One region of the Paeniglutamicibacter selenitireducens genome, then DNA from elsewhere that is predicted to be linked to it. Evidence: predicted binding sites of a transcription regulator. Region 1 holds the regulator's gene; the other holds the start of a gene.
The links. The regulator LexA, encoded in region 1, represses DNA repair genes until DNA is damaged. The targets are predictions, from matches to a motif close to TCGAACANNTGTTCGA.
Positions count from the first base shown of each region.

Region 2: the regulator LexA is predicted to act here: its motif matches at 11,200-11,215, upstream of ACSYDW_RS00595 (DNA polymerase III subunit alpha).

Region 1 is NZ_JBPULF010000013.1:43,747-58,160, forward strand. It holds gene ACSYDW_RS17850 (FtsK/SpoIIIE family DNA translocase) at 1-171, shown strand, start outside; gene pgsA (CDP-diacylglycerol--glycerol-3-phosphate 3-phosphatidyltransferase) at 181-795, shown strand; gene ACSYDW_RS17860 (CinA family protein) at 815-1,339, shown strand; gene ACSYDW_RS17865 (helix-turn-helix domain-containing protein) at 1,534-1,947, shown strand; gene ACSYDW_RS17870 (DUF3046 domain-containing protein) at 2,094-2,318, shown strand; gene recA (recombinase RecA) at 2,514-3,566, shown strand; gene ACSYDW_RS17880 (regulatory protein RecX) at 3,571-4,407, shown strand; gene miaB (tRNA (N6-isopentenyl adenosine(37)-C2)-methylthiotransferase MiaB) at 4,461-5,981, shown strand; gene miaA (tRNA (adenosine(37)-N6)-dimethylallyltransferase MiaA) at 5,985-6,890, shown strand; gene dapF (diaminopimelate epimerase) at 6,953-7,909, shown strand; gene ACSYDW_RS17900 (class I SAM-dependent methyltransferase) at 7,991-8,608, opposite strand; gene hflX (GTPase HflX) at 9,057-10,628, shown strand; gene ACSYDW_RS17910 (ATP-dependent DNA helicase) at 10,621-12,627, shown strand; gene lexA (transcriptional repressor LexA) at 12,724-13,443, opposite strand; gene ACSYDW_RS17920 (LysM peptidoglycan-binding domain-containing protein) at 13,729-14,109, shown strand; gene ACSYDW_RS17925 (histidinol-phosphate transaminase) at 14,218-14,414, shown strand, end outside.
Region 2 is NZ_JBPULF010000001.1:145,654-160,067, reverse strand. It holds gene ACSYDW_RS00670 (DUF1801 domain-containing protein) at 1-417, opposite strand, end outside; gene ACSYDW_RS00665 (SOS response-associated peptidase) at 651-1,406, shown strand; gene ACSYDW_RS00660 (LysR family transcriptional regulator) at 1,403-2,314, opposite strand; gene ACSYDW_RS00655 (EamA family transporter) at 2,399-3,322, shown strand; gene ACSYDW_RS00650 (hypothetical protein) at 3,483-3,704, shown strand; gene ACSYDW_RS00645 (helix-turn-helix domain-containing protein) at 3,837-4,250, shown strand; gene ACSYDW_RS00640 (VOC family protein) at 4,320-4,727, shown strand; gene ACSYDW_RS00635 (hypothetical protein) at 4,823-5,011, opposite strand; gene ACSYDW_RS00630 (VOC family protein) at 5,141-5,527, shown strand; gene ACSYDW_RS00625 (DUF1206 domain-containing protein) at 5,630-6,451, shown strand; gene srmL (PheS-related mystery ligase SrmL) at 6,487-7,605, opposite strand; gene ACSYDW_RS00615 (AAA family ATPase) at 7,932-8,651, opposite strand; gene ACSYDW_RS00610 (VOC family protein) at 8,692-9,132, opposite strand; gene ACSYDW_RS00605 (DUF6504 family protein) at 9,342-9,653, shown strand; gene ACSYDW_RS00600 (dihydrolipoyl dehydrogenase family protein) at 9,732-11,096, shown strand; gene ACSYDW_RS00595 (DNA polymerase III subunit alpha) at 11,336-14,414, shown strand, end outside.

The DNA.
Region 1 (14,414 bases):
GAGGTCGTCGCCTCGGCCCAAGAGGCGGCGCTGGCGGAGAACGCCAACGCGAACCACTACGGCACCGACCTGGTGGCCGAGGACCTTGACGGCTACGAGCAGGCCGTCGACTACCACGACGGAGCCGACGACGAGGGGTCCGAGGACGCCTGGAACCTGACCGGAAGGTAGTCTGGAAGCGTGACTGATTCACCGGAAAACCCAACCCAGAAGCCCGTTTCGAACCTGAACATCGCCAACGTGCTGACCACGTTGCGCATCGTCATGGTCCCGTTCTTCATTTGGGCCCTGCTGGCGGACCACCAGCAGTATGGGGCCCTGCGCTGGACGGCCTTCGGGCTCTTCGCGCTGGCCATCTACACCGACAAGCTCGACGGGGACCTGGCGCGCAGCCGCGGGTTGATCACGAACTTCGGCAAGATCGCCGACCCGATCGCGGACAAACTGCTGACCGGCTCGGCCCTGGTGCTGTTCTCCGTGCTGGGGGAGCTGTCCTGGTGGATCACCGGCGCGATCCTGGTACGTGAATGGGGCATCACGCTGATGCGCTTCGGCGTCATCCGCTACGGCGTCATGGCCGCCTCTAAGGGCGGCAAGCTCAAGACAGTGCTGCAGGCCGTGGCCATCCTGCTCTACCTGCTGCCGCTGACCCACACCGTGGCGTGGCTGGGCGTCGTCGCCCTGGTCGTGATGCTCATTGCCCTGGCCGTCACCCTGGTGACGGGTGTCGACTACGTGGTGAAGGCTGCGCAGCTCCGCGCTCGCTACCTGCGCGAACACGGCGCCAGGGCCTGAGCGGAAGCGGGGACGCACCATGGATGAACGGACCCCCGAACCGGCGGCCAACCCGCTGGCCCGCGAGGCCATCGCCGACGCGATTGCGGCCGGCCTGAGCCTTGCCACGGCGGAGTCGCTCACGGCTGGAATGATCGCCGCGACGCTGGCGGAGGTGCCCGGAGCCTCCGCGGTCCTGCTCGGCGGGGTCGTCAGCTACAGCAGCGAGGTCAAGGCCAACGTGTTGTCCGTTGACCGGGCGCTACTGGCGTCCGCGGGGTCGGTGGACGCAGAGGTGGCCCGCCAGATGGCGGTCGGGGCCAGGGACTGCTGCCACAGCGACATCGCCGTGTCCGCCACCGGGGTTGCCGGCCCGGACGCCCACGACGGCAAGGCCGTCGGCACGGTTTTCCTGGGCTATGCCCACCCCGGAGGCAGTGGTTCGGTGGAGTACCGGTTCCAGGGGGACCGGGCCGGGATCCGGTCCGCAGCCACCGACGCGGCGATAACCCTGCTCATTTCCACGATTCGCTCAGTTACCGCACAGGTTGATGGGGCAATGTAGCTATCAATGCGGTTTGTGACATAGTTGTTGACCCATTAAACAATGTTGTGGAAAATCGACCCCGGCTCTGGATAGGGTGGGGGTCGTGGGAACAAACTACGATTACCCGTAGTTGTAACCCATGACGGGCACATCAAGTGCCTGCACCGATCGCCCCACAAAGGCAATAGGACCGGAGAACAAAGGCAATGCACATGGTCAAGCAACCAGTATCGGTAAACGGTGTGGTCCGTTGGCGTGATGTGGGCCTACAGAGCGAGGTCCGCCGCGAAAAAGAGGAGCGCAAGATGGTAGTCCTTCGACACGAAATCGGTGACGTCCTCCGCGACGTTCGTCAGCGCCAGGGTCGTACCCTGCGTGAAGTTTCCCATAGCGCCCGTGTTTCCCTCGGTTACCTGTCCGAGGTCGAACGCGGCCAGAAGGAAGCTTCTTCCGAACTGCTCTCCTCGATCTGCAGCGCACTGGAGGTCCCGCTTTCGCTGATGCTTCGCGAAGTCAGCGACCGCGTGGCCATCGCCGAAGGCATCACCATCCCGGATACCGTTCCCGTGGATCTCACCAGCGAATTCGCAGGGGACCTCGGCAAGCGCCTGGCACCAAGCCACTAGCAAACAATTTCAGTCCCCGGGTGGGTGTGTACCCCAGGGGAGATCAGGTTGGCCTCCGGGCCCCGCTTTCGGGCGGGGGCCGGAGGCCAACCGGCTTAAAGACGGGTGCCCGGCGTGGGGTCGGCGCGGCATGGCACAATTGCAAAGTGCGATTGAGTGATTTCTGGCGTCTGATGGACGACGAATTTGGCGAGGGCTACTCCCGCGTGCTGGCCTCCAGCCTGGTGCTGGCCGAGGTCGGCGGGGTCACCGCCGAGGACGCCTTGAGCCGGGGGACCCCGCCCAAGGCCGTGTGGCTGGCGGTCTGCAACATGCAGGACGTTCCACCCGAGCGGCGCCTCGGCAAGGACATCGTTCCCAAGGAAAGCTAGGAACTACCCCGACACCCGCCCCGGACGTTCGAATATCTGTTCGGAAGAGTGTATTCTTCAAGGAGAAAGTTCGTGGGGTCAGCGACTCAGGATTTCCACAGCTTGAACACCTGAATGCCAAAGTGTCGGCCAGCGGTCGTACGCTCGTGGACAGACAAAGAGTATTGGCCAATATGGCCCCAACAACCGAGGTGAATGATGGCCGCAGCAGGCAACAATCGCGAGAAGGCCCTCGAAGCGGCACTTGCGCAGATTGACAAGCAATTCGGCAAGGGATCCGTCATGCGCCTGGGCGACGACACCCGTGCGCCCATCGAAGCCATTCCCACCGGCTCCGTCGCATTGGATATCGCGCTGGGTATCGGAGGGCTTCCCCGCGGCCGCGTCGTGGAGATCTACGGCCCGGAATCCTCGGGTAAGACCACCGTCGCCCTGCACGCCGTAGCCAGCGCGCAGAGGCTCGGCGGCATCGCCGCGTTCATCGACGCCGAACACGCCCTGGACCCCGAATACGCCAAGAAGCTTGGCGTGGACACCGATGCCCTGCTGGTTTCCCAGCCGGACACCGGTGAACAGGCCCTTGAAATCATGGACATGCTCGTGGGCTCCGGTTCCATCGACATCATCGTGATTGACTCCGTGGCGGCACTGGTTCCCCGCGCCGAAATCGAAGGCGAAATGGGCGACAGCCACGTGGGCCTCCAGGCCCGCCTGATGAGCCAGGCGCTGCGCAAGATCACGGGCCGGCTGAGCCAGACCCGCACCACCGCAATCTTCATCAACCAGCTGCGTGAAAAGATCGGCGTGATGTTCGGCAGCCCCGAAACCACCACCGGCGGCAAGGCGCTCAAGTTCTACGCATCGGTCCGCATCGACGTCCGACGCATCGAAACCTTGAAGGAAGGCACCAACCCGGTCGGCAACCGCACGCGCGCCAAGATCGTCAAGAACAAGATGGCCCCGCCCTTCAAGCAGGCCGAGTTTGACATCATTTACGGCGCGGGCATCTCCCGGGAGGGAAGCCTCATCGATATCGGCGTCGAGCAGGGCTTCGTCAAGAAGTCCGGCGCGTGGTTCACCTACGACGGCGACCAACTGGGCCAGGGCAAGGAGAATGCGCGCAAGTTCCTGCGTGACAACCCGGACCTCGCCAACGAACTCGAACGCCAGATCCTCGAAAAGCTGGGTATCGGCCAGGGCGCCGGCGACGGCGGGGAAGATGCGTTGCGCATCGTCAAGGATTCCTAGTTTCGTGAGTTCCAAGCAGCACCAGGGCGGTTCGTCCGGCACCCCGCAGGGTTCCGAACGACCGCTCTGGTCGTTTCCGGCCGACGGCAATTCCGAGTGGGGAAGCCCCGACGACATGCCGCAATGGGCGCAGTCGTCCGCGGCGTTCGAGGCGCCGCCTGCCGAGCTTGCTCCGGGCCCGCCGGAACCGAAGAAGGAGTTCGGCGAACGCCGGGCCTACGCCGGACGCAGCAAGAGCCCCGGGGCGCGAAGCGCATCCGGATCACGCGGCGGCCGAGGTGCCCGCTACGGCACCTCGCGGTCGTCGGCCACCAGACGGGAGAAGCCCGCCGCTGGACCAGTGGAGCTCAGCGACGAGCAATACGCATCCAAAGGGCGCGCCATTCTGCTGCGCCAGCTCACCGCGTCCTCAAAGAGCCGGTCGCAGCTGCTGAAGAAGCTGCTGGAAAAGGAAATCCCGCCACGCATCGCGGAGGAGCTGCTCGACCGCTTCGAGGAGATCCAGCTGGTGGACGACAGCTCCTTCGCCGAAAGCTGGGTGCGTTCGCGAGCCCGCAGCCGCGGCCTTGCCCGTTCGGCCATCAGGCGCGAACTACGCGACAAGGGGATCGAAGGGGACATGGCGGAGAACGCCCTGGAGCAACTCGACGACGACTCCGAAGCGGCAACGGCCAGGGACCTCGTGGAACGAAAACTGCGGGCACCCTCCATGGGCGTTGACAAGGACAAGAGCGTCCGCAGGTTGGTCGGCATGCTGGCCCGGAAGGGGTATTCCCCGTCGTTGGCATTTCGCATCGTCAACGAGGCCTGGGAAGAGCAGTTCGGGCAGGATTCCTACTAGGGTCGTGCGCTCCAGGTCCGCCGGTGAAGTTTGGGTAACCTTGGAGGGTGACTGTGAGCATTTCTACTTCCACCGCAAGGGAACCGGGCGAGCAGGTGCGCACCTACGAGGTGCGAACCTACGGCTGCCAGATGAACGTACACGATTCGGAGCGGCTCTCCGGCCTGCTGGAAACGACGGGACTCGTCCCGCACCAGGCTGATGGCGACACCGCGGACGTCGTGGTGTTCAATACCTGCGCGGTGCGTGAGAACGCGGACAACAAGCTCTACGGGAACCTCGGACTGCTGGCGCAGGTCAAGGAGAAACGCCCGGACATGCAGATCGCCGTCGGCGGCTGCCTGGCACAAAAAGACCGCGAGACGATCCTTCGCAAGGCCCCGTGGGTGGATGTCGTCTTCGGAACCCACAACGTCGGTTCGCTGCCGGCCCTGCTGGACCGCGCCCGCCACAACAGCAAGGCGCAGCTGGAAATCCTCGAATCCCTCGAGGTCTTCCCGTCCACGTTGCCGACCAAGCGGGACTCGGTGCACTCGGGCTGGGTCTCGATTTCCGTGGGCTGCAACAACACCTGCACATTTTGCATCGTGCCGTCCCTGCGCGGCAAGGAACGCGATCGCCGGCCGGGGGAGATCCTCGCCGAGATCGAAGCCCTCGTCGCCGACGGGGTCATCGAAGTGACGCTGCTGGGACAAAACGTGAATTCATACGGCGTGGAGTTCGGGGACAGGCTGGCCTTCGGAAAGCTGCTGCGCGCCTGTGGTCGGATCGAAGGACTCGAACGAGTCCGTTTCACCAGTCCGCACCCCGCTGCTTTCACCGATGACGTCATCGAGGCCATGGCCGAAACCCCGAACGTGATGCCGCAACTTCACATGCCGCTGCAGTCCGGCTCAGACAAGGTGCTCAAGGACATGCGGCGCTCGTACCGGTCCAAGAAGTTCCTTGGCATCCTCGAGAAGGTTCGGGAGCACATTCCGCACGCCGCGATCACCACCGACATCATCGTCGGGTTCCCCGGGGAATCGGAGGAGGACTTCCAGGCAACCCTGGATGTCGTTGAAGCCTCGCGCTTCGCCAGCGCCTTCACCTTCCAGTACTCCAAGCGACCCGGAACTCCCGCCGCGGAACTGGAAAAGCAGCTTCCCAAGTCGGTGGTCCAGGAACGCTATGAACGACTGACTGCACTCCAGGACCGGATCTGCGCGGAAGAAAACGCCAAGCAGGTGGGTCGAACCGTCGAAGTTATGGTCACTGCCCAGTCCGGCAAGAAGGCCTCGGAAACCCATCGCCTCAGCGGGCGATCAACCGACCAACGGCTCGTGCACTTCTCGATTCCAGCAGGCGGTGAAACCCCGCGTCCCGGTGACCTCGTCACTCTTCCCATTACCGAAGCTGCGGCCTTCCACCTCGTTTCCGACCCTGCAGGCCTGGAGGAATACTCCGTGCGCCGCTCCCGTGCCGGCGATGCCTGGGACCGTGCACAGGCCGATTCCTGCGGTGCACCTACCCCCGCTTCGGGTGGCTCCAAGGGAGTTTCCCTTGGCATGCCGCTTCTGCCAACCAGAAAGTAACGCGTGAACACGACACTCCCGGCAATCGCCGTGGTTGGACCAACCGGGACGGGCAAATCGGATCTCTCGATTGCCCTCGCCCGGGAACTGGGCGGGGAAATCGTCAACGCCGACGCCCTGCAGTTCTACCGGGGCATGGACATCGGCACGGCCAAGCTCCCGGTGGGTGAACGGGGCGGGGTCCCGCACCACATGCTGGACATCATGGATGTCCGGGAAGAAGCCAGCGTCGCCCGCTTCCAGTCGGAGGCACGCCGTGCCTTCGACGAGATCCGCTCCAGGGGAGCGGTGCCCATCCTGGTCGGCGGATCGGGCCTGTATGTGCGTGCGGCCCTCGACGAAATTGATTTCCCGCCCACCGACGCCGCGGTCCGCCGCCGACTTGAGCTTGAGGTTGGCGAACACGGTCCCGGGCCGCTGGCCAGGCGCCTCGCAGAGGTGGACCCGGCCTCAGCCGCACGCAACCTCGATGAGCGGCGGATGATCCGCGCCCTCGAGGTTTTCGAGATCAGCGGAAAACCGTTCAGCTCCTTCATGCCGGAACGCAAGTACCATGCGCCGGCGGTACAGATCGGTTTGAACGTGGATCGCGGGCTCCTGCACCAACGGCTGGAAATGCGCGTGGCGGGCATGCAGGAGCAGGGACTGCTGGAAGAGGTCCGTCGGTTGGATGCAGCGGGCCTGCGCGAGGGAAAAACCGCATCCCGGGCTATCGGCTACGCACAATTCCTGGCTGTGCTGGACGGCACCATGAGCGAGGTCCAGGCAGCGGAGAAGACGGTCATTGCCACCCGGCAGTTCGCCCGCAGGCAGGTCACCTGGTTCAACGCGGACGAGCGCGTGCGGTGGTTCAATCCGCTCAGCCCGACCTTGCTCGACGACGTGCAGGCAACAATCCACGCGTCCTAAGGGTCCGGTAGCCGACGTAGCAAAATGGGCGGGTGCGTTGGGCTGCCCGTATCCTTGAACCCATGAGCGCCACCGAACCACAGTCCATCCCAGGCGAGTCGCTACTGGCCGTCGCGGGCCCACTGAGTTACGCAAAGGGGCACGGCACAGGAAACGACTTCGTGCTCATCTCCGACCCGGAGAACATCCACCACCTCGGGCCGGAACAGGTCGCGGCCATCTGTGACCGCCATCGAGGCATCGGGGGCGACGGATTGATCCGTGCGGTGCCCTCCGAGCACGTGCAAGAAGGCCGGGAGATCCTTGCGGCCCATCCCGAGGCCCGCTGGTTCATGGACTACCGCAACGGCGACGGATCGGTGTCCGAAATGTGCGGCAACGGCGTCCGCGTTTTCGTCCACTTCCTGGTGAACGAGAAACTCGTTGACTTGCCGGTGGGGGCCGAGCTGTCCATCGGCACCCGTGCCGGCTTGAAGATCGTGACCCGCCTTGCCGATGGGTACTCGGTGGACATGGGTCCCTGGGAGTTCATCCACCCGGAGGCGGCCGCCAAGTCCGGGCTGGATTCCGTGGTGCAAACCGAGGGGTTGCCGGTTCCCCGTGCCGCCGTCTCGGTCAGCATGGGAAACCCGCACACCATCGTGGCCGTGGCAAGCCGGGCCGAACTCGATGGACTCGAACTCTTCACCATCCCCGTGGTCGACCCGTTGCCGCCGCACGGAACGAACGTGGAATACGTGCTCCCGGCGGAACCGCTGCTTGAGGGTGGGCGCGGCAGCCTGCGGATGCGCGTGCACGAGCGAGGCGTCGGCGAGACGCTTTCCTGCGGCACAGGTGCCTGCGCTGCTGCGGTCGCCACCCGGCACTGGGCCCAGGCCCAGGACGTTCTGGACTGGGACGTTGCTGTGCCCGGAGGAACCCTGGGAATTCGTTTTGCCCCGGGGGTCGGGGGAGCGGAACACGTGTTCCTCAGCGGGGCGGCAGTGCTTGTTTCCCGCGGCACGATTTCCGAGGACTAGTTCCCGAAACGCGATGAGGGCGTTGAACACCATGGTGTTCAACGCCCTCATCGCCGTGCGCAGGGGGTTGCGTTCCCGGGCCTATGCGTCCTGGGGGCGGTGGACCCGGATGGTGCGGAAAGCCTTGTCCGTGGACGTGCGCTCGACCTCCCAGGTCGCGGGCATCACGGTTCCGATCCACTTTTGCAGGGAGTCGGCGCCCAGGTTCTTCTGGACCACGAGCCATGCGGTTCCACCCGGTGCCAGCCGCGGCAGCCAGAGCAGGAGCAGTTCGTGGAGCGCCTCCTTGCCGATGCGGATCGGGGGATTCGACCAGATGGTGTCGAAGGCGATGCCTGCGTCGACTTCCTCGGGCAGCGAGACCTTGACATTGCCCAGTCCCAGCGAGTGGGCGTTGTCGCGGGTCAGGGCGATGCTGCGTTCGTTGACGTCCACCGCGTGGATCGTTGCCCCGGGGGAGGCCAATGCCATGGTCAACGTGATGGGGCCCCAGCCGCAGCCGATGTCCAACAGGTTTCCGGTGGCCGCCGGGTCCGGAACCGACTCCAGGAGCACTGCCGTCCCCTTGTCGATCCTGTCCGGGCTGAAGATTCCGCCGGAGGTTTCCACCTTGCGGGTTGCACCACCCAGTTCGACGCTGATGGTGCGGCGCTTCTCCGGTTTGGATGGTTGCGCGCTGAAATAGTGATCCGAGCTCATGTTGGCAGGTTAACCGCCCGGGGGTCGCAACCCCAAACCGCAAGCCGCATTTCGGGCCCGTATCGAGACGCCGGCAGTGTGATTTGCGTTAAGGCGGGTCGTCGCGGTGAAGTGATAGAGTTTTCCCTATGACTTTTCTGTAAGACGCACACAGCGCATTTCCCAATCACCGGACGGCCGCTGCGGCCGAAGAATCCGGGGACCTGCCGCGCGCCGAAAAGTCATGATTCCCCGTCTGCCCAAGCCACGCTGCGCCAACTGAACGCACCGCCGGACCCAACCTTCCGGACATGTGGCTCCCGCAGACTTCACTGACCCGGCGCGCGGTGGATCCCCCAAGAAATCCATCGAAGGACAACACATGGCTTCTCATGATGATCATGCACACCAATTCGGCGCATCTGTCGGCGCAGGGCACTATTCTGGAATACAGCACGCAAAGGGGAACATGACCAACTCACAGCATTCCGGTCCACACGACAAAGACATGGACGAGGCGCAGATCCAGGCCGCCATTGAACGGATTCTTGCCAGCGACCATTCGGTCGCCGACAAGAGCACGCATTTCGGGGCGCCCGAACACGAGGGAATATTCTCCGGCCGCGCCCAGGCGCTGAGTAACCTGACCCGGGAACATTCGTCGTTCGACGGCGCCCAGGAGGACCTCGCCGAACGCCGCGCACTGCGCCGCGTCGCGGGGCTCTCCACCGAACTCGAGGACGTCACCGAGGTCGAGTACCGGCAGCTGCGCCTCGAGCGCGTCGTGTTGGCGGGCATCTGGAACGAAGGCACCGCCCAGGACGCCGAGAACTCCCTGCGTGAACTCGCTGCGTTGGCCGAGACGGCCGGTTCCGAAGTGCTCGACGGCATTGTCCAGCGCCGCTCAAAGCCGGACCCGGGAACCTTCCTTGGCTCGGGCAAGGCCGCGGAACTGCGCGAGATCGTTGCCGCCACGGGTGCCGACACAGTCATCATCGACTCCGAGCTTGCCCCGTCGCAGCGCCGCGCGCTCGAGGACGTCGTCAAGGTCAAGGTCATCGACAGGACCGCACTGATCCTCGACATCTTCGCCCAGCACGCCAAGAGCCACGAGGGCCGCGCCCAGGTGGAACTGGCGCAGCTTGAGTACCTCCTGCCGCGACTTCGCGGCTGGGGCGACTCCATGTCCCGCCAGGCCGGTGGCCGCGTCGGCGCTGCCGGCGGAGGCATTGGTTCCCGAGGCCCGGGCGAAACCAAGATCGAGCTCGACCGCCGCCGCATCCGCGACCGCATGGCCAAGCTCCGCAAGGAGATCAAGGGCATGCTCCCGGCCCGGGAGGCCAAGCGAGCCAACCGCAAGCGCAACGAGGTCCCCTCGGTCGCCATCGTCGGGTACACCAACGCCGGCAAGTCCTCGCTGCTCAACCGGCTCACGCAGGCCGGCGTGCTGGTGGAAAACGCGCTCTTCGCGACACTTGACCCCACGGTTCGCCAGGCGGAGACCAGCGACGGACTGAACTACACGCTCACCGACACTGTCGGCTTCGTGAAGTCGCTCCCGACGCAGCTCGTGGAGGCGTTCCGCTCCACGCTGGAGGAAATTGCAGACTCGGACCTGATCCTGCACGTTGTCGACGCGGCGCACCCCGATCCGGAAGGCCAGATCCAGGCCGTGCGTACCGTACTCAACGAGGTCGACGCACGAAACATCCCCGAGATCATCGTGTTGAACAAGGCCGACGTGGCCGATCCCTTCGTCGTGGAGCGGCTGCGCCAGCGGGAGCCGAACCACGTGATCGTCTCGGCACGCACCGGCGACGGCATCGAGGAACTGCTGCAGAAGGTCAGCGCCTCGATTCCGCGCCCCGGCGTCCAGATGGAACTGATGATCCCCTACGACCGCGGCGACGTGGTCAACAAGCTCCACGGAGCCGAGGCCGAGATCCTGGCCATCGAACACACCGAAAACGGGACACGCATGATGGTCAAGGTCCGCGAGGGCCTGGCCGCGGAAGTGGAGCAATTCAGTATTCATGGCTGAGGAATCAGAAGTCATCGCCCTGCTGGACTCTGCCGTGTCCGCGATGGGCGGGCAAAGCAGGCCGGGCCAGCACGAGATGGCGAAACAGGTCGTGCGCGCCATGGAAACCGGCGAGCACCTTCTGGTGCAGGCGGGGACGGGAACGGGCAAGTCGATGGCTTACCTGGTTCCCGCCCTCGCACACGCTCTGGACTCGGAAAAGCCCGTGGTCATCTCGACCGCGACGCTGGCGCTTCAGGCCCAGATCGTGGGACGCGATGTGCCCAGGCTGCTGAAGTCCCTGAAGAACGACTTGCCCCGCGAGATGGAGGTGGCCCTGGTCAAGGGCCGCTCCAACTACGTGTGCCAGTACAAGCTCGGCGGCGGCTACCCGGACGACGACGAGGGCACCCTCTTCTCGATGGAATCCGAGGCTCCGGCCGCCGGCGGCTACTCGGACGGTCCGTCCTCCGCGCTCGGGCAGGAAATCGTGCGCCTTCGCCAGTGGGCCGAGCGCACGGACACCGGAGACCGCGACGACCTGACGCCCGGCGTCAGCGACAAGGCCTGGCGCCAGGTCTCGGTCAGCGCCATGGACTGCCTCGGCTCCCAGAAGTGCCCGATGGCCGCCGAGTGCTTCAGCGAGATGGCCCGGGCACGCGCCGCGGAATCCGATGTGATCATCACCAACCACGCGATGCTGGCCGTCTCGGCGTTCGAGGGGCTGGCGGTGCTCCCGGACTTCGACACGGTCATCATCGACGAGGCCCACGAGCTGCAGGACCGGGTGACGAGTTCGGTGACCCGCCCGCTTTCGGTCAACATGGTGCAGACCGCCGCCTCGGCGGCGCGCAAGCACTGTGCCGTGAGCGTGGACGCACTGAACCAGGGAGCAAAGGCCCTGCAGCGCAGCCTCGAGGGTGTCCCCACGGGACTGATGGCCCGGGGCCTGAATGAGGAACAGGCAGCGGCGATCAACCAAATCGCCGAGGCCGCACGCGTGGTGCTTTCCGATTCGAAGCCCGAGGCCAACGCGCCGGCGGACGGCGGGCGGCAGATGGCCCGCTCGCAGGTCATGTACCTGGTGGAGCAGTGCACCAAGATGCTTGAGATGACCGAGGAACGGGAAGTCATCTGGGCCTCCCGCCCGGGGCACTTCAGCCCGGGGGAGGGCTATGTCCAGCCGGACGAATCGAGCCAGCCCACGTTGAACGTCGCGCCCCTGTCCGTTGCAGGCAAACTGCGCGAGGGGCTCTTCGACGGCCGCACCGTCATCCTGACCAGTGCGACGCTGGCCATCGGCGCGGCCTTCGAACCCGTGGCGGGCGCGCTGGGCCTGGTCGGCGACGGCGCACCCACCTGGAACGGCGTCGATGTGGGAAGCCCCTTCGACTACCCCAAACAGGGCATCCTGTATGTGGCCAAGCACCTTCCCAAGCCCGGGCGCCAGATGTCGCAGGAGATGATCGGCGAGATCGAGGATCTGATCAAGGCCTCCGGCGGAGGGGCCTTGGTGCTCTTCACCTCGAGACGCGCCGCGGAGGAAGCGACAGAGATCCTGCGGGCCAGGCTTGACGTCCCGATCCTGTGCCAGGGCGAATCGAGCATGAAGGCCCTTGTCGACCAGTTCTCGGCCGAACCCGACACCTGCCTCTTCGGCACCATGACACTGTGGCAGGGCGTCGACGTGCCGGGCAACGCATGCCGCCTGGTGATCATCGACAAGATTCCGTTCCCGAGGCCCGACGACCCTTTGTCCTCGGCGCGCAGCCGCGATGTCGCAAAGCACGGCGGCAACGGGTTCATGGCCGTGGCGGCAAGCCATGCTGCAGTCAGGCTCGCCCAGGGCGCGGGGCGACTGATCCGTTCGGTCAACGACCGCGGCGTCGTGGCCGTCCTGGATTCCCGTCTTGCAACGGAACGCTACGGAGCCTTCCTGCGGGCTTCACTGCCGCCGCTGTGGGCGACGCCTGACAAGCCTACGGTTCTGGCGGCTCTCGAGCGGCTCAGCGAGGGCTGAGGCTTCCGCCCGGGATCCGGGCGGAAGCGGCGTTAAACGGGTCTGGGGCCGGTCGTGTTGACCGGCCCCAGACCCGTTTGTCGTACTGCGGTGTTCCTAGATGGAACGCATGACCGATACGACCTTGCCCATGACGGTTGCCGCGTCTCCGAGGATCGGTTCGTAGCGGGAGTTCTGCGGCAGCAGCCAGGTGTGGCCATCACGCTGCCGGAAGGTCTTCACGGTTGCCTCGTCGTCGAGCAGCGCCGCGACGATGTCGCCGTTGACAGCGGTCTGCTGGCGTCGCACGACCACCCAGTCGCCGTCGCAGATTGCGGCATCGATCATCGAGTCGCCGCTGACCTTCAGCATGAAGAGTTCGCCGTGGCCCACGAGCTGGCGCGGCAAGGCAAACACGTCTTCCACAGCCTGGTCGGCAAGGATCGGGGCGCCGGCGGCGATGCGTCCCACCAGTGGAACCATGGCGGTGTCGGCGGAGGTCGTCAGCTCGGAGACGTTCATGCCGTTGGCCGCCTTGAGCTCGGCCTGCCCGGAATCGGCTTCAAGCTTCGAATCGGTTTTCAGCTGCAACGGCAGCAGGATCTCCATGGCGCGCGGGCGTCGAGGATCGCGGCGGATGTAGCCGAGCTTCTCGAGCTGGCTCAATTGGTGGGTCACGCTCGAGAGGCTGGCCAGGCCGACGGCGTCGCCGATTTCCCGCATGGACGGCGGGTAGCCGTGGGCGCTGACGGACCGCTGGATGGTTTCAAGGACCTTTTTCTGGCGGATGGTCAAGCTCTTCGCGTCACGCCGGGGGGTTCTTTGTTCGGTCGTCATTCTGTGTGCCTCATCCCGATCGTCGGCGGTTGGCCCGCGCGTTCCGCAATTTGTCGGTGCGGAGTGGTGAAGTGAATTCACCGTTCCACATCACTCATGTTAGTGGACGAACACGGTGCTTTCAAAGATTTGTTCGAACCGATCTGGACACGTGTCGTTGAAAAGTGCTAGAAATGATTTACGAACTACGAACACATGTTCGAAAGATGTGTTCGAAGAATAGAAGCTTGTTCGACTCGTGGCCCGCTCGCACCGGCCCGTCGCACTCCTAGGAAAGGCAAAGACATGGCAAGCACTGCTTTCTCGGCCCCGCTCCACCTCGTTCCAGACCCCATCTCCTACTGCGCACCGCAAGAGGCTCCGCTGCGGCTGACGCGCCGGGGGAAATTCGTCCTGATCGCCATGCCGATCTTCTTCGCCACCGTGGGTGTGCTCATGCTGCTCGGCCTCTTCCTGTCGCCGGCCAAGGCATCGGCCGATGTTCCGCTCGGCGTCGAAGCCGTCAGCGTCACCGTCATCGAGGGCGACACCCTGTGGGGGCTGGCACGCGAGTTCGCCCCGCAGCTGGAACCCCGTGAAGCCATCCGGCAGATCGCCGAAATCAACAACCTCGAGGGCAACGTCCTCTTCCCAGGAACCGAGATCTTCGTTCCCTCTGCGCCGTAACCTCCACCTCCGGGCGGCGGCGCGGCCCGCGCCATATTGAGAACCGTTTGTTACCTCGTTCCACGCGGCTGATTCTGATGCCTCGGAGCACGCCCCTAGACTTAGGGGGTGAATGAACGGCTAAATCGCCTGGCAAAACTGCCCCTGCGAGAAAATCTCCAAGGTCTCGAACCTTATGGTGCACCGCAAATCGACGTTCCGATCCAGTTGAACGTCAACGAAAACACGCATCCGCTGCCCGTGGCCGTTCATCGCGCGATCGTCGAAGAGGTTTCCGCCGCTGCGCTGGGGCTCAACCGATACCC
Region 2 (14,414 bases), on a different contig from region 1:
GATGTCCGCACGGGATACAAGCTCGACGCCCCGGGTCGACTTGCCCATGCCGACGGGCGCGGCCGGCGGCACGGGTTCCAGGGCGGTGCCGTTGATGAACATGAGCTTGACATGGCCCGCAAAGCCGCCGCAGCTGAAGCACCAGCCATCGCCGACGCCGTAGTAGGCCAATCCCCATTTCACCGAACGCTGCAGGCCCGGCAGCGTCCTGGCCGCCAGCGCATCGATGGCCTCGGCAATGCCCCGCTGCGGCTGGGGAAGGCTTGCGAGGTAGGCGAAGACCGGTTTGTCCCCGTCCGCGGCCTTGGCGGGGCTTGCCCTGCCGGTCATGGCTTCGGGAAGGGCGAAGGCGCCTGTTTCCCCGACGGGTGGGGACGTGTCGCGGTTCTCCGGGTGGTGTTTGTCGCTGCTGACCATGCAGGGAATTATCCTCGGGAACCGTGAGGAATCCAGCTGCCGGATGCCTGCCCGGATACCTGCCTGGCACTGCGGCGCCGGGCCGGGAAGCCCTTTCGCGCCTTCGGCACACCGGAGCCGCGGCATTTCGGGGAATCCGCGCAGGCGATACGGTATCCATGGGACGTTCCGGGCCGCGAGCGGCCACCGGGTCCCTGCGGATACCGAGGAACTCAACGCGAAGGGGCGACGGGATGTGTGGACGATACGTGATGGCCAAGGCCATCGGCGACCTGGTGGCGGAGGCCGAGGCGGAGGCCGACGCGAACCTCGAGTTGCGCCAATCCTGGAACATTGCCCCGACCAGGGATGTGCCCATCGTCCTGGAACGCCTGATTGAGGGAGCAACTCACCGGCAGGTGCATGTCGCAAAGTGGGGGCTTGTCCCGGGCTGGGCCAAGGACCCTGCCGTCGGGGTACGCGCCTTCAACGCACGCAGCGAAACCGTCCTCGAGAAGCCGACCTTCCGTGCCGCCATCAAGGCCCGGCGCTGCGCCGTGCCCGCGGAGGGCTACTACGAATGGCTGGCCGGGGAGACGCCCAAGGCCAGGAAGCGGCCCTTCTACGTGCATCCGGCCGACGACTCGCTGATCTTCTTCGCCGGGATCTACGAATGGTGGAAGGACCCGCAGAAGGAGGACGGCGACCCGGAACAGTGGCTGCTCTCCACCTCCATCCTCACCTGCCCCTCGCCGCCGGCCGACTCCGGGGCTCCCGTGCTGGGGGAACTGAACGGCTTGCATGACCGGCTGCCGATTCCGCTTTCCCGGGACGCGCTCGCCGAATGGCTCGACCCGGAAAACCGGGATGCCGCAGGGCTTGTTGAGATGGTTCGGGCCGGGGCCTACGACGTGGCAGCCGGATGGGAACTGCGCGAGGTCGACTCCGCTGTGGGAAACGTGCGCAACAACGGCCCGGAGCTCACGGAGGAACATTCGGGCCTGTTCTAGGCCAAGGTCCGGCCCTGCCGCATGCGCTCAAGCACGAGCGCCAGGGCCGGCCAGGCACCGCGCCCGGCACGGATCCGCGCATGGGCCCGAAGCCGGAGGTCGGGGTCGTGCAGCGGCAGGATGCTCAGGCCGGGACGCGGCGGACGGTTTTCGGGCAGCAGGCCCACGCCGAGCCCCGCAAGGACCAGGTCCTCCACCAGGTCCAGGCTGTCGGACTGGTGGCGCATCGCCGGCTGGAACCCCGCCATGGAGGAGATCAACCGCAGCACCGTCTCGTCCGCCCCGTTGCGGGAGTTCCCGATCCAGTCGCTGTCCCTGAAGAAGCCGAAGACCTCCGCCGCGGCAGGGACGCTGCCGCCGGCCGCGATGCGCGCCGCGGCGTCTGCCGGCACGCCGAGCCCCCAGGGGGTGCTCCACAGTTCCATGCTCTCGATGCCCGGGCCCGGCGGGTCGGGAGCCAGGTTGTAGTCGTAGGTCAGGGCGAGGTCCAGGTCGTCGAGTTCCAGCTGGCTTAGGGCCTCGGCCGGTTCGTGTTCCATGACCTTGATGTCCACGGCCGGGTGGCGGTCCGCCAGGTCCAGGATGATGGGCATCAGCGTCCTGCGGATCGCCGTGGCGAAACCGCCCACGCGCAAGGTGCCCGAGGGGTCGGCGCCGGGATCGAGGTCCAGCCGGGCGGCATCCACCGCGGCCAGGATGGTTCGCGCATGTCCGGCAAGCCGGCGCCCGGCAGCGGTGAGGCGGACCCCGCGGCCGGAGGGCTCCAGGAGCTCTGTTCCGGCATCCCGGGACAACGCGGCGATCTGTTGCGAGACGGTGGACGTCGTGGTGCCCAGCACGTCGGCGACGGCACGCATCGAGCCAAGTCGCGCCAATTCGAGAAGGTATTGGAGGCGTCGGGTGTCCATCGTTCAATTGTGCATGATTGACGAACGATATGTTGATGATTATCGCGTGGACACGGACAAAGCCGGTGGCGTGTACTTAAACCCATGAGTACCCGCACAGCACCAGCATCCACCTCCCACTCCGCCGGGATCGGCGCCCTGATGGCTGTCGCGGCCATGGGGTGCGTGCAGCTGGGGCTCGCGGCAGCCGCCACGCTGGCCGGGACGATCGGCCCCGAGGGCGCGGGATGGCTGCGCCTGGCCTGGGCCGCGGTCATCATCGTGGCCATCGCCAGGCCCTGGAAGCAGCGTTACAGCCGCGCGGTCCTGGGAACCTGCGCCTTGCTGGGGCTGGCCACGGCCGGGATGACGATGGGTTTCATGATGGCCATCCAGACGCTGCCGCTGGGTACCGCCAGCGCCCTGGAGTTCCTGGGCCCGCTGTCGGTTGCGGTGTTCCAGGGCAGGGGCGCCGCAAGGTGGTGGGCCGTTGTCGCGGGCGTCGGGGTGCTGGGCCTGACGGAACCCTGGAGCGGCGCCGCGGATCCGGTGGGTGTGCTCTTCGCCCTGGGATGCGCCGTCTGCTGGGCCGCCTACGTGCTGCTGACCCAGCGCGCGGGCGATGCGGTGGAAGGCATCGGGGCACTGGCCATTTCCATGCCCGTCGCAGCCATCGCCGCGACGCTGGTGGTCGGGCCCGCGGTGATCGGCCAGATCGACCTGCCCATGTTGCTCATCGGCTTCGGGTTGGCGTTGCTGCTGCCCGTGATCCCGTTCAGCCTCGAGATCCTGTCCCTGCGCCGCCTGACGGCCGCGGCGTTCGGCACCCTGATGTGCCTGGAACCCGCCATCGCCCTGGTGGTCGGCCTGCTGCTCCTGGACCAGGTGCCGCGTCCGGCCGCGCTTGCCGGGATCGTCCTGGTCATCGTGGCAGGCATCGGTGCGACGAGGTCGGGCCGGAGGAAGCCCGTCGACGAGGATTCGGGGAGCACTGGGGCGCTGCCCGTGTCGGCGGGTACCGGCACCTAGCCGCCCGGGGCTCCTGCGAGCCATGTCATTGTCGCCGTCACTGCGATAGTGTGGCCGCCAGGTTGGGCGACACGAGCCCGGTCTCCCGGTGCGCCGGTCCGGCCCCTGTCGGTGCCGTGGCTGGTGCGACGTTGTTCCGTATCGATGAAAGGAAATTGACATGGCTGTTTCCGTTGAATTGGGCAAGGCCCTCGATAAGGCCCTCGAAAACGCGACCCTGGACGAAGTCCTCGACTCGCCGCCTTCGGCCCTTGCCGGGCTCACCGAGAAGCACGATGAAATCCTGGCCGGCATGGGGATCAAGACCATCCGGGATCTGGGGAGCAACAAGTACTTTGCGGTGGCCGGCGTGCTCGTCGCACTCTCCGGCAAAACCGGATAGGCGGACCACGCCACCTCGACCGCATGGCCGGAGGGCGGGTCCGGCCCCTTGCGCGGGCGGACCCGCCCTCCGCGTGCTTGGGGCCCGGATGAAGCGGTGGCCCAGGGACCGTGCACTGATACCCTCGAGTGCATGAAGCAGCACGAGCTTGAATCGCTCGCCGCCCTGCGACGGGCCAAGGACATGATCGACCGCGAATACGCCAGGCCCCTCGATGTGCCCACCATGGCGGCCGGGGCATTGATGTCCACGGCGCACTTCTCCCGGCAGTTCAAGGCCGCATACGGGCTCAGCCCGTATGCCTACCTGATGACCAGGCGGATCGAGCGTTCCATGGCCCTGCTGCGCTCGGGGATGAGCGTCACCGATGCGTGCATGGAGGTCGGGTGTACCTCCCTGGGGTCCTTCAGCAGCAGCTTCACCCAGATCACCGGCGAAAGCCCCAGCGGGTACAGGAACCGGGAGCATGCGGCGGTGGAAGCCATGCCGGCCTGCATTGCCAAGTCGGTGACAAGGCCCAAGAGCACCAAGACGCCCAGGTACTAGCCGGAGTCCCGACGGTATCGAGCAGGATCCAAGAAGCGCACCAGGCATCCTGGCCGTAGCGTGGTGCGCATGGATATTTCATTGAACTACTCGCACATCACCGTCAACGACGTCGACGAAGCCATCCCGTTCTACCGAGACGGCCTGGGCCTGAAGGTGGAGAACGACGTGTCCTCCGGCGAGCACCGCTGGGTCACCCTGGGATCGGACAGGCAGCCGGGGCTGGGCATCGTGCTCTCGGACCCGCACGCGGGCCGCTCGGAGGCGGACGGCAACGCCATCCAGGAACTGCTCACCAAGGGAGTGCTTCCGATGACGGTGTTCAGCACCGGAGACCTCGACGGCCTCTTTGAACGGGTCCGCGCCACCGGGGCCGAGATCCTCCAGGAACCCATCGACCAGCCGTGGGGCCCGCGCGACTGTGCATTCCGCGACCCGTCGGGGAACATGATCCGGGTCAACCAGCGCGCCGACTAGGCCCTCCGGGACCCGCAGGGCCCCGGCAGCAGCAAGGGGGCACCCCGCGCACGTGAAGCGGGGGTGCCCTCCTTGCCTGTGCGGCCCGGTGGCGCCTACCTGATGGGCGGGTAGGGTTCGGTCGGATCCGGCTGGCCCGGCGGGAACGGCGTGGACGGGTCCGGCGGCATCGGTACGGGCTCAGGTTCGGCCGGCGGCTGGTGCGTCGGATCGGGGTGGACCGGCGGTACCCTTTCGGGTTCCGCCGGCGGGTACGGGCGTTCCGGCGGCTGCGGAATGCTCATGGCGGGGATCCTTCCTGCAGGGGGAATTCGCACCAAGTCTAGGGTGCGTGCGGCGTCGTTGAAAGGCTCCTTCACACGGGACCGGACGTAGAATTGAGGGGTTCCACTCCTTACCGAGGACGGCCTCCCATGTCCCTCTCAACCAGCCCACTCACCACCATCATTCCCGTGACCGACGGCGAAAGGTCGCGGCGTTTCTACGAGGACACCCTGGGGCTTCCGTTCCAGGGGAAGGCTCCGGACGGCAACATGCTCTTTGCCCTTGCCGGTTCCGGGGTGCTTGCCCTGCTGAAGGACCCCGACGCGAAGCCCTCCGTGCACACCACCGCAAGCTTCGAGGTCGGCGACATCGCCGGCGTCATGAGCGAACTCGACACCAAGGGCGTCGTCTTCGAGGACTACGACCTGCCGGACCTGAAAACCGTCGACCACGTCTGTGTCCTGGGCTCGGAGAAGGCCGCCTGGTTCAAGGACCCCGACGGCAACATCCTCTGCCTCCACCAGAACGCCGCCTGAGCCGGGGCCGGAAGCACGCCGGTACCCGCGAAGATGCGGGGCCAGCCAACACGAGTCGCAAGACCCGCGGAGTGACTCCCGCATGGCCGCCGGAAGGGGACTGTGATCATCAAGAACGTGGACGGACCCGTGGAGGCTGCCGAAGCGGCCTCGAACTCTCGTGCCTTTGTGGCCGTCGCGCGGACCGGTTTTGCGGTGAGCGGGGTCCTGCATGTCTTGGTGGGGGCCATCGCCGTGCAGCTGGCCTTCGGGAAGGCGGGGGAAGCCGACCAAGGCGGAGCCATGGGCGAACTGGCTGCCAGCCCTGCGGGGTACATCCTGTTGTGGCTGGGTGCCGTGTCCTGCGTGGCACTGGCCCTGTGGCAAGCGAGCGAAGCGATTTTCGGCTACCGGCACCTGCAGAAGAAGGCAATGCTCCGGCACAGGTTTTCCGTGGCCGGGCAAGGGCTGGCGTTCCTGTTCCTGGCGCTGGCGTTTGCCTCGTTCGCGTCGGGCCGGAGCAGGGACAGCGGTGAAGCCACGAGCGATTCCTCGATCCAGGTCATGAAAGCGCCGTTCGGCCCGCAGCTGCTGATCGCGGTGGGTGTTGTCGTGGCCCTGGTGGGTGTCGCCTTTGCGGTTCGGGGAGTACGTACCTCCTTCACCCGGCAACTGAAGATGCCTGCATCCGCCCCGGCCCGAAGGTTCCTCACAATGCTTGGAATGGCGGGATACGTCGCGAAGGGCACGGCACTGTTTCTGGTCGGGCTGCTGTTCATAGTCTCGACCCTGCAGGCCGACCCGGAAGAAGCCACCGGGCTGGATGGTGCCTTGAAAGCGGTGCGCGGGCAGCCGTACGGGCCGTACGTGCTCACCCTGCTTGGCGCCGGGCTGGTGTGCTACGGCTGCTTTCAAATCACCAAGGCGAAGTTCGCCCGCATGTGAGGGTGCGCGGGTGCGGCGGCGTCCGCCCTGGGGTCTCAGATGATTTCCAGGTGGGGGCCCCGGTGGACGGCCCGGTAGATGCGGTTGCGCAGGTCGTTGGCCTGCCGGGAAGACAACGTGCTCTCCAGCGGCCTGATCGTGATGCGCAGCAAGGCGTTGTCCTGCCCCGCGCGGATGCCCAACCGTTCCCGTGCGGATTCCGGAAGCTGTCCCAGGCCCGTGCGTGAGAGGAGCTGCACGGATTCGACAAGGCCGGCGTCGTCGCCGAGCGCCCTGCGGACCACATCGCCGAGGGTTTCCTCGTCCTCCCCGGCATCGACCACCACGGAGATGTCGCGCCGTGCCGAGGGGAGCAGCGACACCGGCTTCCATGGGGACAGGTCCTGCATCTGTTGGGCCGCGCGCTCGCCGGTGGAGCGCAGGTAGCGGATGTCGGGGATTCGCTTGCGCAGCATCAAGGCGCGGTCCAGCCCCATGCCCAGGGCCAGCCCCGACCAGAGCGCGGGATCCAGCCCCGCACACCGGAGCACTTCCGGGTGGATGCGCCCGCATTCGGCCAGTTCCAGCCAGTGGCCCTCGTGCATGACATCGATCTGCCGGCCGTCCGTGGTGTAGGGGTGCACGGCTGGCGTGGCGCGCCAGCGGGCCCCGGGGAGGACCGCGTCGACAACCGTGCCGATCATCCGGGTCAGGTCCTTTTCGGTGGTGAGCGGCGTGGAGCGGATGCGCCAGAGGTCGACCTGGTGCGGTTCGCCCACGTGGGTGCGGTCCACGACATCGCGCCGGTACACCAGTCCGGGAACCGCAAGCAGCTCGTCGATGTTGGCGCGGCCCGCGTAGAGCCGCAGGGCGGCCGGAAGCTCGGCGGAGGTGTGGCTGCGCAGCATTGCGGTCGGGCTGAGGTACCGGGTGTACCGGCGGGCCCGGGTCACGTCGTTGCCGTGGTATTGCAGGCTGTCGTAGTTGTCCCTGACGGACACGATTGGCGGGTTCCTGATGATGTGGGTGGTGCAGTTCCACGACTGCCGGAGGGAATCGAGAACGCCGTGCAGCAGGGTTTGCATGGCGTGGGTGCCCTGTGCGGGGTCGCTGAGGTCGCGGACCGTGAGGGAAGCGTGGAGCTCGTCGGGCGTGAGGTAGATCGGGGGTTGCATGGTGTCTCCTGGAATGCTGCGGGGAAAGGGGGATCACCCCCGGTGGGCAGCAGTGGAGACGGCGAATGCTACGGGCGCACGTGCACGTTCCCACGGCTGGTACCCAGCCGGGGGCTCGTAAATCGTGGATCTTTGCGCATGGGTCAACGGTAGCAGGCTCCGGTGGCGGGCGCCGCGGGTTGCGGTGTTGTGCCGTCACGGCCGATGCGGTGCGCGGTTCGGCCTCGCGGCAGGAACGGGTCCGACGTTGGACCCGTGGGTGAGGACGCCAAGGGCCCGTCCGAGAGCCCGGAACAGGGGCAGCTGCGACATCGCCACGTGACGTGCTACAGGTGGCGCAGGTAGCGCCCGGGGACGTTCATGAAGGACCGCCAGTTGGTGACCAGATCCAGGTCGTCCCATTCGCTGTGCCGCAGGCCCCATGGCCCGACCTCGTAGATTTCGGCTCCCGGCAGTGCCGCCAGCAAGGGCGAGTGGGTGGACATGACGACCTGGGAGTCGCCGGCGGCCATCAGGTCCTTGAGGATTCCCACCAGGGCCATGCAGCCGGAGAACGAGAGCGCCGATTCGGGCTCGTCGAGAACCCACAAGCCGCCTTCCCGGAAGCGGTCGGCGATGAGTTCCAGGAATGATTCCCCGTGGCTCATTTCGTGGAAGCGTGGCTCCGGCCGCGTTCCCGGGTTCTGCTCGAGGTACGTGTAGAAGCCGTGCATGGTTTCCGCGCGAAGGAAGTACCCGCGTCGGCTCGCACCGGGATTGCGGATGACCTGCAGGTGCTCCTCGAGCCCGGACTCGGTGGCCCGGGTGCTGTGCATGGCACCCGTGGAACCGCCTTCCGGCGACAACCCGTAGCTGACGGCAATCGCCTCGACCAACGTCGATTTCCCCGACCCGTTTTCCCCCACCAGCACGGTGGCCGAACCCAGCTCCATGCCCTGCTCCAGCAGGTGCCTGACCGGAGCCAGGGTGGCGGGCCACTGCTTCCGGGGCGCCGGGTTTTGTGCGTGTTCGGTGATGCGTCGAACGGGGAGGTTCGAAATGTGCATGATGCCGGGAATACCCTTTCGAAGGATGCGGTGGCTGATGCTAGACGCCGGAGACCAGCCCGTCCGCACCGATGCCGAAGGCCGGGTTGTGTACGAAGTCCCAGCGGAAGCCGTCCGGATCCGCCACGCACGCGCTCGTTCCGCCCCATTCCCTGGTTGTCGGGGCTCCGATGGACGTGGCGCCGGCCGCCATCGCCATGGCGTACAGGTCTTCGACTTCTTCAACGCTGTTGGTGTTGTGTCCCAGGGACATCGGCGGTGCCTGCACCCCGTGGCCCACGTCGCCGTATTCCCCGGGCATCGAGGCGATGTTCCACAGGGCCAGCATCAAGCCGTGGCCCGCCTGGACAAAAAGGATCTGCCCGGGCATGTGGGAAATCTCGCGGAAGCCGAGGCCGCGGACGTAGAAATCGCGTGAGCGCTCGACGTCGCGCACGCCCAAGGTCAGGGCGGTGATCATGGGTGCGGGTACTGGTGTCATGGGCATGAGTCTAGCCCCCGGAACCTGTCGAAGACCTGATGCCGGGACACAAGTTGTCGTATATGTGTTCTAGTCTCACCTTGTGTAGAACATAGTTTCTAATAAAATGGATGAGTGCCCAGAAGATCCGCGCGGCGCTGCTTCCCGGAACCATGCGGCTCCCGGGGGCGGCGCCGTTTGGCGGGCGCGGGCGAGTGAGAGGTGGGGGCGTGGGCATTTTTACCCAGTCGATCGAGGTCGACTGCACACCGGCGGGGGTGCCGATTCGCATGCGCTGGCAAGGTCGGGAATACAAACTGGCCGCCGATCCGGTGCGGTGGTTCCAACGGCGCGACTGGTGGAAAGAGGAGCTGCGGGCCGAGCGGGGGCGCGGTCCGGGGCTTGTCGACTACGAGGTCTGGCGACTGCAGGTCAGGCTCGCCGGGATCGGCCCCCTGCGCACCTTCGAGGTCTCCCGCCAGGTCGACACGGGAAGGTGGCGGATCATCAGGATCCACGACGCGTGCGCGGAAAGTGCCTAGCCCTGCCCTCTGGCCGTTCGGCAAGCGGGGTGCAAGGCTGGAATCCGGTTGTTTCGCGATGGACGCAGAGGTGGTCTTGTGCAGGAAGTGTTCGATGTGGCCGTCATTGGCATGGGTCCCGGCGGGGAAGTGGCCGCCGACAGGCTGATCACCGCCGGCAAGAAGGTTGTGGTGTTCGAGTCTGAGCTCATCGGGGGCGAGTGCGCCTACTGGGCCTGCATCCCCTCCAAGACGATCCTGCGGGGACCCGAGCTCAGGGACGAAGCGGCACACACCGCCGGGGCCCGGGACCTCACGCTCGACTGGGAATTGGCGCGGGACTACCGCGACTACATGGCCAGGCACCTGGATGACAGTGCCCAGGCCGCGGGGTACCAATCCCGCGGGGCGCATGTCGTGCGGGCCAAGGCAAACATCGCGGGCCCCGGCCGTATCCTGGCCGACGGCCGCGAATACCTGGCGGACCACATCATCGTCGCCACCGGAACCGACCCGGCGTTCCCAGCCTTCCCAGCCTTCCCCGGATCGGACCTGGTCACGGTGTGGGGCAATCGCGAGGTGTACACGCTCGCTGCACTGCCCGGGGCTGTGGCCGTTGTCGGGGGAAGCGCCGTCGCCCTGGAAACCGCCACCTTCCTTGCCGGATTCGGAGCGAAGGTCGTGCTGCTCAACAGAAGCGGGCGGCTGCTGGGCCGCGAGGAACCCGAAGTCGCCGCGCTCGCCGAACGCCACCTGCGCGGATCGGGGGTGGAAGTGCGCCTGAACTGCTCGATCGCCCGTGGGCGGGTCGAGGGGGGCAGGAGCGTGCTGGTGCTTGATGACGGAAGCGAGATCGCCGTGGATGCGGCCGTCTTCGCCACGGGAAGGACCCCGCGCACCGAAGGGGTGGGCATCTCGCTGGCCGGAGGACGGCTGGATGACCGGGGGTACATTCAGGTGGACGAACACTGCCGAGCCGCGGACGGCCTCTGGGCGGTAGGGGATGTCACCGGAATCATGAGCTTCACCCATGTCGCCAAGTACCAGGGACGTGTCGTTGCCGACTGCATCCTCGGGCTGGAGCGAACGGCGGGCTACGGAGGAATCCCACGGGTGGTGTTCGCCAGCCCGGAAATCGCGGCGGTCGGACTCACCCGGAAGCAGGCCGAACTGCTCGGGATCGAAACCGAGGCCGTCAGGGTGGACCTGCCCGAAACCATCGCACGGCCCTGGACCTACGAACAAAACCCGCGAGGGGAGCTGGGCATCCTTATCGACCGGCGGCAACAAGTCATGGTCGGGGCCTGGGCGGTGGCGCCACAGGCCGGAGAATGGATCCACCACGCGGCCCTGGCCATCAGGACGCGCGTGCCACTTGCGGTCCTGCGCGACCAGGTCCCGCAATTCCCCAGCTACAACGAGGCATACCTCGTGGCACTCGACAGGCTCGGGCACCCGGGATAACCCGGCCGCCGGACACCGGTTCGCCACTTCCCGCGAAACGCCGCGACATCGGCTGCCGGCACGATCGGGCGCTCATGGCCGGCCTTGGTCCGCGCGATTTGATTAGAACAGGTGTTCTAATATGATGGCTCTACCCCCTGCACGGCGGACGGCCCACGTTGCTCCCACACCGAGACGACGGAAAACCCCCGAACCCGCACCCGGAAAACACCAGGGGCGCTGCGAAGGGAGGTGCCGCAATGCCCCAGGGATTCACCCACCTGCACGTGGCATCCGCCTTCAGTGCACACTACGGGGTCTCCTGGCCCGAGGACCTCGTCCAGGCAGCGCTCGCCGACGGCGCCGACGCCCTGGCCATCACCGACCGGGACGGACTCTACGGAAGCGTCAAACACCTCAAGGCCTGCATCACGCACGGAATGGACCCCATCCTGGGGGTGGACCTCGCAACCCTCGAACCCGACCCCCGGCCACGCGACGGCAGGACACGCAACCCCCTGCGCGTCTCCGGGCGCATCACCATCCTGGCCAAGGGACACAGCAACGGAGCCGGCTACAAGGCCCTGTGCCGCCTGGTCTCCGCCGCACACCAACCAACAACACCCGAAGGCACACGCAAACAGCACCTCGGCATCACCCCCGGGGAACTGGCAACCCACGCCCTTGACCCCGACGGCGAGCCACTGCTCACCATCCTGCTCGGGCCGAACTCCGACGTCGGACTGGCAACCCAGCACCAGCACTACGACCAGGCCCGCACCCGCATCCACCAATGGCGCACCCTCCTGGGAGAGAAGGCACTGCGGGTGGAGATCGTCACCCACCTCAACAACCCCGGGGACCGCCTCAGCACGGCACACGCGATCCGCATGCTCCGCTGCGCGGAAACCGCACACATCGCCCCCGTCCTCACCAACGCCGTCAGGTACACCGAACCCGACGGCGCCGCAACGGCCGACGTCCTTGACTCCGCACGCGCCCTCACCTCACTCGAAACCCTCAACGACATCCAGCCCAACGGACAAGGCTGGCTCAAGGCCGCCGAACACATGAGACTCCTCGCCGCCGAAATCGCCCGCGAGGCCACAAACCCCCGGATGGCAGCAACACTCCTGCGCAACACCTCGGCGCTCGCCGACTGGGCACGCCTCGACCCCGTCGCCGACACCGGATGGGGAATACCCGTGGTCCCCGAAACCCACGTCATCGGCATCACCGGGGAACCCAACCGCGAACTCGCCGCACGCGCGGAAGCGGGCATCAACAGGCTCATCCCCCGGGAGGGCAACAACCCGCACATGCGCCAACGACTGGGGGAGGAGCTGGACACCATCTCCGACCTCGGATTCGCCACCTACTTCCTCACCGTCGCCGAAGTCAGCGACATGATCACCCGCATGGGCATACGCTCCGCCGCCCGCGGCTCCGGCGCCTCCTCGCTTGTCAACTACCTCACCGGCATCAGCCAGGTAAACCCACTCACCCACGACCTGCTCTTCGAACGCTTCCTCTCCCGCGACCGCGCCACCCTCCCGGACATCGACATAGACGTCGAATCCGCCCAACGCCACACCATCTACCAAAAAATCTTCACCCGCTTCGGCGCCGACCGCGTCAGCCTCATGAGCATGCAAAACGGCTACCGCGCCAGGGGGGCGGTACGGGACGCCGGCCAGGCGCTCGGCATGGAGGAGGAAGACATCGACACCATCGCCAAGCAACTCTGGCGCTTCTCCGCTGCCTCCTTCCGCGACGCCCTGAACGAGAAACCCGAACTCGCACCCTTCGCCGACCGGCTCGGCACCGAAAAACAACTCGACCTGCTCGTGGACCTCACCGAACGCCTCGACCGGCTGCCCCGGCACATCTCTATGCACCCCTGCGGAGTCATCCTCTCCAACAACACGCTCCTGGACCGAACCCCCGTCCAACCCAGCGGACTGGACCTGCCCATGAGCCAATACGACAAACACGACATGGACCCCATGGGACTGCTCAAGCTCGACGTCCTGGGGGTACGCATGCAATCGGCCATCACCCACGCGCTCGCCGAGATCCAACGCATCCACCCCACCGCCCAGGCAGTCGCCGCCGCGGGGGGACACCAAGGCAACCGACCGGGGGAGATCCCCGCCTACATCAAACCCGACGGAGCCATCGACCTCGCCCTCGTCCCGCTCGACGACAAACCCACCTTCGAACTCATCCGATCCACCCACACCCTCGGCTGCTTCCAGATCGAATCACCCGGGCAACGGGAACTCATCGGCAAACTCGCCCCCCGCGACTTCAACGACCTCATCATCGACATCTCCCTCTTCCGCCCCGGACCCATGAAATCCAACATGGTCAAGCCCTACCTGGAAAACCGACACGGATTCGCGCCGGAGAAATACCCCCACCCCACCCTGCGGCCCGCGCTCGCCGAGACCCACGGTGTCACCGTCTTCCACGAGCAGGTGCTGCGGATCCTGCACACGATGACCGGGTGCGGGCTGGCCAAGGCCGATGTCTACCGCCGGCTGCTCGGCGGCCCGGCGGAACCCCGGGTCGAGGCCTTCTTCCGCTCCGCCGCCGGGGAACGCGAGTACCCGCCGGCCGTCATCGACGAGGTCTGGCAGACGCTCGCGGCCTTCGGGTCCTTCGGGTTCTGCAAGGCCCACGGGGCCGCCTTCGCCGTGCCCACCTACCAGTCGGCCTGGCTCAAGGCCCACCACCCCGAGGCATTCCTCGCCGGGATCTGGGAGCACGACCCGGGCATGTACCCCAAACGGCTGCTGGTGGCCGAGGCCAGGCGCATGGGCATCAAGATCCTGCCGCTGGACATCAACCGCTCGGCGGCAAGCTACCGGGTCGAGCGGCTGGAGGGGCTGCTGCCGCCCGCGCAGCTGCCTGTGGTTCCCCGTGCCGTCGGGGCCATGCTGCCCGGGCGCTTCGGGATCAGGCTGTCGCTGCGCGGGATCCGCGGGGTCTCGGAGCGCGAGGTCGCGCGGGTTGTCGCCGGCCAGCCCTACGACTCGATCGCCGACGTGCGGGACCGCTCGGGGCTCACCCGCACCTCGTTGAACCACTTCGCGGCGCTGGGTGCCTTCGACTCGCTGCAGCGCTCCGCCGGGCGGGGAAACCGCGCGGACCTTGTCGCCCACCTGCGCGGCGGGGCGCACAAGTCCCTGCCACAGCGCCACCGCCCGATCCCCGGGCAACTTGCCTTGCCGCTGGGGGACCTTGACCTTGCCGCCATGGCCGTCGGGGCGGCGGACACCCCGCTGGAGGAGGTGGTGCGCACCGAGCTTGACCTGCTGAGCCTCGATGTCAGCG